Variovorax paradoxus: one gene and its partner. The protein of the gene in region 2 binds, or shares a complex with, the protein of the main gene of each other region. Links are inferred from orthologs where the notes say so. Each region holds a gene or a part of one and is shown on either strand. Other genes may lie near its edges.

The links.
Region 1: rplW (region 2) and AACL56_RS17415 share a complex: the UniProt entries of both Bacillus subtilis proteins name them as parts of the 50S ribosomal subunit. The link is inferred for Variovorax paradoxus from one-to-one orthologs.

The regions. Positions count from the first base shown.
Region 1 is NZ_LR743507.1:3,800,095-3,803,952, reverse strand. What follows is about bases 1,097-3,782. They hold AACL56_RS17415 (type B 50S ribosomal protein L31), read right to left. Parts: upstream 2,732-3,782; coding sequence 2,462-2,731; downstream 1,097-2,461. Other genes in these bases: AACL56_RS17410 (oxidoreductase), read left to right, coding at 2,904-3,782; AACL56_RS17420 (hypothetical protein), read right to left, coding at 1,097-2,385. Outside these bases: AACL56_RS17425 (MATE family efflux transporter), read right to left, coding at 1-642; more of AACL56_RS17420, read right to left, coding at 646-1,096; more of AACL56_RS17410, read left to right, coding at 3,783-3,858. UniProt on the Bacillus subtilis protein: While neither of the L31 paralogs is essential, this protein does not seem to function as the main L31 protein.
Region 2 is NZ_LR743507.1:4,693-7,685, forward strand. It holds rplW (50S ribosomal protein L23), read right to left. Parts: upstream 1,669-2,993; coding sequence 1,333-1,668; downstream 1-1,332. Other genes in the region: rplV (50S ribosomal protein L22), read right to left, coding at 1-207; rpsS (30S ribosomal protein S19), read right to left, coding at 217-495; rplB (50S ribosomal protein L2), read right to left, coding at 506-1,330; rplD (50S ribosomal protein L4), read right to left, coding at 1,665-2,285; rplC (50S ribosomal protein L3), read right to left, coding at 2,286-2,966. UniProt on the Bacillus subtilis protein: One of the early assembly proteins it binds 23S rRNA. One of the proteins that surrounds the polypeptide exit tunnel on the outside of the ribosome. Forms the main docking site for trigger factor binding to the ribosome.

The DNA.
Region 1 (3,858 bases), 3.8 Mb from region 2 along the record:
GTAGAAGTCGCCGTAGCGCAGCAGCCAGATGGCGCAGCCCAGCATGGCCCAGTTGACGCACAGCGTGGCCCAGCCGCAGCCCACGAGGCCCATCGCCGGCAAGCCAGCGCCGCCGAACGTGAACCAGATCGACAGCGGCAGCTTCACGAGCAGAGAGGCCAGCTGCAGCCAGGTGACGAGCTGCGGCTTACCCAGGCTCTGGTTGAGGGTGCTGAACAGCCGGAACAGGAGCGCGGGCGCCAGGCCGAAGGCCAGCACGACCAGGTACGCCTCGACTTCGCCGCGCATCTCGGGTGGCACCTGGGTGAGTCGCAGCACGGCGCCCGGTGAAAGCAGCACGGCCATGCCGAGCACGATCGCGATGCCTGCCAGATAGAGCGACTGGCGCACCGAGCGGCCCACCTCCGCGCCGCGGCCGCCACCGTGCAGTTCGGCCCACACCGGAAGCAGCGCCTGCAGCACGCCCATGAGCGAGACATACACGCTCACGAACACCGCCGCGCCCACGGAAAGTGCGGCCAGCGCATGTTCGGAATATCGCCCCGCGATGATGGTGTCGGTCACGCCGAAGGCCATCACGGCCAGCTGGCCGACCAGCACCGTGCCTGCGTGCCGCGCGATCAGGCTGCGTTCGCCGGCCACGTGCTAGGGCGCGATCTTCTGGTAGAGCAGCAGGTCGTCCGCGGGACTGCTGGGGCGGCGCAGCGTACCGGCGAAGCGCCACTGGTCGAACGGGATGATGGTGTGCAGCCGTTCGATGGTTTCGGGGCTGGCCAGCAGCCAGGTGCAGCTGTTGTCGAGCAGCAGCGGCTTCACGTCGAGCTGGCCGTGGTGGCGAAGCGCGGCAATATGGGCGCGGCTCAGCGCCAGTTCGGCAATGCAGCCCGGCTGCTTGCCGACCCGATCGACCACCGCATTGACCTGCGGCACGTAGCTGCGCGCGTAGTCGATGGGTGGCAGCCACAGCGTCATGAGCAGCATCCAGCAGAGCGCGGTGCCCCCGGCGGGCAGCACCAGCGTTTTCCAGAGCGCAGCGCGATGGCGCCCGGTGCGCCAGCGCACCAGCCAGCACCAGGCGATGGTTGCGGCCGCCGCAAGCACCACGGCGATGGCAGAGAACTCCGGCACGAAGCCCGGTACCAGACGCGCCACGCTGGCCGCAGGCTTGGGCGGCGCACCTGTCTGCATGGCGATCCAGTAGATCCAGCCCAGCACGGCCAGTCCGCTGAAGAACAGCACGTTGAACCAGTCGATCAGGGCCGAAGCGCTGCGGCGGAAGGTCGGCAGGGCGAAGGCCGCCAGCGTGGCGAAGGCCGGCAGGGCCAGCAGCAGCGAGCGGTCGGAGTAGTCGGTCGTCCAGGTGGCGGCCAGAGGCACCAGAGCGAACCAGAACGGCAGCGCCACATGGCGCGCCGTGAGCTGGCGCCGCCAGCGCCAGAGCGTCCAGACGGCCAGCGGCCAGACCGGCCAGGTGAACCACAGCAGGAGGCGGGCCTGGCTTCGGACGTCGTTGAGCACGGAGCCGTTGACCAGGGTGATCTTCCAGGTCGGCAGCTTCAGGCCGAACACCAGCACCGCGGCCAGCACGGTGACGCCGATCATGGTGAGAAGGGCGCCGCGGGTGTAGCCGGGGCCGGTGTCTTCGTCGACGTACAGATCGGCGCCGGCAGCCAGGGCATCTTTTCGACGCTCGTAGCCGATGTACAGCGCGCTGCCGATGGCCAGCGCCAGTCCGACCGTGGGCGCGCCGCTCAGCGTGATGCCGAGGGTGCCCACCGCCAATGCGATCACCGGGCCGGCACGGCGGTATGGCAGGGCGGCGACGCCGTAGAAGAGATGCGAGGCGAAGAAAAGCTGCGCCAACGCGGGAGTGGTTTCATGGCCGAGTTGGGCGAGTCCGAGGCAGGCGATCAGCGCGAGCAGCCCGCCGTCGGCAATGGCGCGGGCATAGTCGGTCGGACGGGCCTCGCCGCCGAACGCGAACGCCACGGGCTGTGCCCGCGCAGTGCGGGCCAGGTAGTAGACGGCGTACCAGGTGGCAGTGAACGTGCCCCACAGCAGGAACGCGAACACGATGCGCACGGCCAGGTCGGGGTTCAGCCACGACGGAGCGATCTTGATGGCCAGCGCGCCGATCCAGTAGGGAACGAGCGCAGGCGTCTCGGGCCGCAGGCCCAGCAGCAGCGGGTCGAACCACCGCGCGATGCCTTCGGTGGAGCGCGCCAGTTCCGCCATGTAGCCGAAGGCGGTGATGTCCGCGCTCTTCCAGGGCCCCCGGCCGACCAGGCCTGGCAGCAGGTAGGCCGCGCACAGCAGGAGCAACGCGACGCGTGGGAGGCGGCGCACTGCATTCTGGGCAACGATCGCGGGGGTGGGCTGATTCAAGAGGCGGAAATCTGGATTCGGAAAGAAAAAGGGCAGCGCGGTAAACCGGGCTGCCCTCGACGCAAAAGCGCGTGCCTTACTTCGAGGCGGCGCCGGTGGTCTTGCCGAAGCGGTTGCGGAACTTCTCGACGCGGCCGCCCATGTTGTCGACCGACTTCTGCGTGCCGGTATAGAACGGGTGCGATTCGCTCGTGGTGTCGAGCTTGAACAGCGGCAGTTCACGGCCGTCGTCGGTCTTGCCCGTTTCCTTGGTGTTCGCGCACGAACGAGTCACGAACTTGAAGCCGTTCGACATGTCGACGAACAGGACTTCGCGGTAATTCGGGTGGATGCCTTCTTTTGCCATGGTGTTTCCTTTTGCGCTGTTGGAATCAATGCGCGGTCGATGCGAGAGCCACCAGCGGCCAGTGTCTGGCGCGCTGCCTTGCAAGGAAGCCGGACGACGTGCCCAGCCGCACTTTTCGCGGAGCCGACGATTATCGCATACTGCCGCTTTTCCGAGCAAACCTGCCCCTCCCATGACCGATACACCCCTTCGCGCCGGCCTTGTCGGCTACGGTTTTGCAGGCCAGACCTTCCATGCACCGGTGCTCTCCGCCGTCCCCGGGCTTCGACTCGCGGCCGTGGCCAGTTCGCAGCCGCACAAGGTTCACGCGGACTGGCCAGGAGTGGCCGTGGTGCCGGACGCGGCGGCGCTGGTCGATCGGCCGGACATCGACCTGGTCGTGGTGGCCACGCCCAACGCCCAGCACCACCCGGTAGCGAAGGCGGCGCTGGAGGCCGGCAAACATGTCGTGGTGGACAAGCCCTTCACGCTGGACGTCGCCCAGGCCAGGGAGCTCGAACTGTTGTCAAGGCGCAACAACCGGATGCTGTCCGTTTACCAGAATCGGCGCTTCGACGCCGATTTCCTGACTCTGAAGGACCTGCTGGCCGGCGGCGAGCTAGGGCGTCCGGTGTATCTGGAATCTCATTTCGACCGCTTCCGGCCCGAGGTGAAAGTGCGCTGGCGGGAGCAGGCAGTGCCAGGTTCCGGCCTTTGGGTGGACCTGGGGGCCCACCTGGTCGACCAAGCGGTGCAGCTCTTCGGACGCCCCGACACCTTGCAGCTCGACACCGCCGTGCTGCGCGACGGCGCGGTGGTCGAGGATTACTTCCACGCCGTGCTGCGCTATGAGCAAGGACCGCACGCGCCGCTGCGCGTGGTGCTGCATTCGACGACGTTGGCTGCCAGTGCTGCGCCTCGCTACATCGTCCATGGCACGCTTGGCAGCTATATCAAGCATGGCGTCGATACGCAGGAAGACGCGCTCAGGGCCGGACAAAGGCCGCCGGCCGAAGGGTGGGGCGTCGATCCGCTCGATGGCGAGCTCACACGGGTCGGCAGCGACGGTGCGATCACCCGCCGCAGCATCGCCACGCGCGCCGGCAACTACGTCGACTATTACGCCGCGGTGCGCGACGCGATCCTGG
Region 2 (2,993 bases):
CTCGTCGATGTCGGCACCGTCGTTGTGCTCGGCGTTGGCGATGGCCGACTCCAGCACCTTCTTGATGATCACAGCGGCCTTCTTCTGCGTGAATTGCAGAACGTTGAGCGCTTGATCGACCTTCTTGCCGCGGATGAGGTCTGCGACCAGACGGCCCTTGTCGACCGAGAGGCGGACACCGCGGAGGACTGCACGTGTTTCAGACATGGTCGTTCCTTACTTCTTCTGGACTTTCTTGTCCGCGGGGTGCCCCTTGAACGTGCGCGTGAGCGCAAATTCGCCGAGCTTGTGGCCGACCATCTGGTCGGTGATGTACACGGGCACGTGTTGCTTGCCGTTGTGCACAGCGATCGTCAGGCCGATGAACTCGGGCAGGACCATCGAGCGACGCGACCAGGTCTTGATCGGCTTCTTGTCCTTGGTCGTCACGGCCTTGTCGGCCTTGGCCACGAGGTGGTGATCGACGAACGGACCCTTTTTGAGAGAGCGAGTCATTGGCTATCCCTTACTTCTTGCGACGCGACACGATGAAGACCTGCGTGCGCTTGTTGTTACGGGTGCGATAGCCCTTGGTCAGGTTGCCCCATGGGTCGACAGGATGGCGGCCTTCGCCAGTCTTGCCTTCGCCACCACCGTGCGGGTGGTCGACCGGGTTCATCACCACGCCGCGAACGGTCGGGCGGATACCCATCCAGCGCTTCACACCGGCCTTGCCGAGCTGGCGCAGGCTGTGTTCTTCGTTGGCCACTTCGCCGATGGTCGCGCGGCATTCGATGTGAATGCGGCGGACTTCGCCCGAGCGCATGCGAACCTGGGCGTAGACGCCTTCACGGGCCAGCAGCGTGGCCGAGGTACCGGCCGAGCGGGCGATCTGCGCGCCCTTGCCGGGTTGCAGTTCGATGCAGTGGATCGTCGAGCCGACCGGGATGTTGCGGATCGGCAGGGTGTTGCCGGCGCGGATCGGGGCTTCGGCGCCCGACAGCAGCGTTGCACCGGCTTCAAGACCGCGCGGGGCGATGATGTAGCGGCGCTCGCCGTCGGCGTAGCAGACCAGAGCGATGTGGGCGGTGCGGTTCGGGTCGTATTCGATGCGTTCGACCTTGGCCGGGATGCCGTCCTTGTTGCGCACGAAGTCGACAACGCGGTAGTGGTGCTTGGCACCGCCGCCACGATGACGGATCGTGATGTGGCCGTTGTTGTTGCGGCCAGCCTTCTGGAACTGGGGTTCCAGCAGGGGAGCGTGAGGAGCACCCTTGTACAGGTGGTCACGCGAGATCTTCACCGCGCCGCGTTGGCCCGGCGAAGTGGGTTTCATCTTGATGACGGCCATGATTAAGCGCCTTCCCCGACGAGGTTGAGCTCTTGACCGGCCTTCAGCGTCACATAGGCCTTGCGAACGTTGTCGCGGCGGCCGATGGACTTGCCAAAGCGCTTGGTCTTGCCCTTGGTGTTGAGCACCGACACGCCCTGGACTTCGACCTTGAACATCAGTTCGACGGCGGCCTTGATCTCGGGCTTGGTGGCGTCTTGCAGCACCTTGAAAGTGACAGCGTTCGACTTTTCGCCGACCATCGTGGCCTTTTCGGACACGATCGGGGCGACCAGCACCGCCATCAGGCGGCCTTCTTCGAACGTACGTTCAGCGGCGGTAGGGTTCACGCGGCTCATGCGAACATCTCCTTGAGCTTGTCGACGGCACCCTTGGTGACCAGCACCTTCTTGTAGTGAACCAGCGACACCGGATCGGCATAACGGGGTTCGACCACGAGAACGTTCACCAGATTGCGCGAGGCAAGGTACAGGTTTTCGTCGACTTCTTCGGCGATCACGAGCACGGACTCGAGATTCATCGCCTTGAAACGGGCAGCCAGCGGCTTGGTCTTGGGCGAGTCGACCTTGATCGAATCGACCACGGCCAGACGGCCTTCGCGAGCGAGTTGCGAGAAGATGGACGCCATGCCGGCGCGGTACATCTTCTTGTTGATCTTCTGCGAGAAGTTTTCGTCAGGCATGTTCGGGAAGATACGACCACCCCCGCGCCACAGCGGCGAGGACGTCATACCGGCGCGGGCGCGGCCCGTTCCCTTTTGCTTGAAAGGCTTCTTGGTCGAGTGCTTGACCTGTTCGCGGTCCTTCTGGGCGCGCGTGCCTTGGCGGGCGTTGGCCTGAAATGCAACGACGATCTGGTGCACCAGGTCTTCGTTGTAGTCACGGCCGAACACGGTCTCGGGGGCGTCGTACTTCGACGCGGCCTGGCCTTGTTCGTTCAGGAGTTCGAGTTGCATTTACTTCGCTCCTTGAGCCGCTTGCGGCTTGGCCTTGATGGCGGGACGCACGGTGACGAAGCCACCCTTCGAGCCCGGGATCGCGCCCTTGATGAGCAGCAGTTGACGCGCTTCGTCGATGCGGAACACGTCGAGGTTTTGCGTCGTGCGCGTCACGTCACCGAGGTGACCCGTCATGCGCTTGCCGGGGAACACGCGACCGGGGTCTTGCGCCATACCGATCGAGCCGGGCACGTTGTGCGAACGGCTGTTACCGTGCGACGCGCGCTGCGAGCTCATGTTGTGACGCTTGATCGTGCCAGCGTAGCCCTTACCGATGGAAGTGCCCTGCACGTCCACCTTCTGGCCCACGGAGAAGACGCTCGTCACGGCAATCACGCCGCCAGCCTTGTGCTGACCGGCGGTGTCTGCGGTAACGCGGAATTCCTGGATGATTTCGCCTGCTTCGACACCTGCCTTGGCAAGGTGGCCGGCTTCGGGCTTGGTCACACGCGATGCTTTGCGCGAACCGAACGTCACCTGCAGGGCGACGTAGCCATCGGTCTCTTGGGACTTGATCTGGGTCACACGGTTGTTGGACACATCCACCACCGTGACAGGAACTGCGTCCCCGTCATCGGTGAAGAGACGCATCATCCCCACCTTGCGGCCCAGCAACCCGAGGGAGTTGCTCAGACTCATTGTGTTTTCTCCAAAAATGGAAATCCT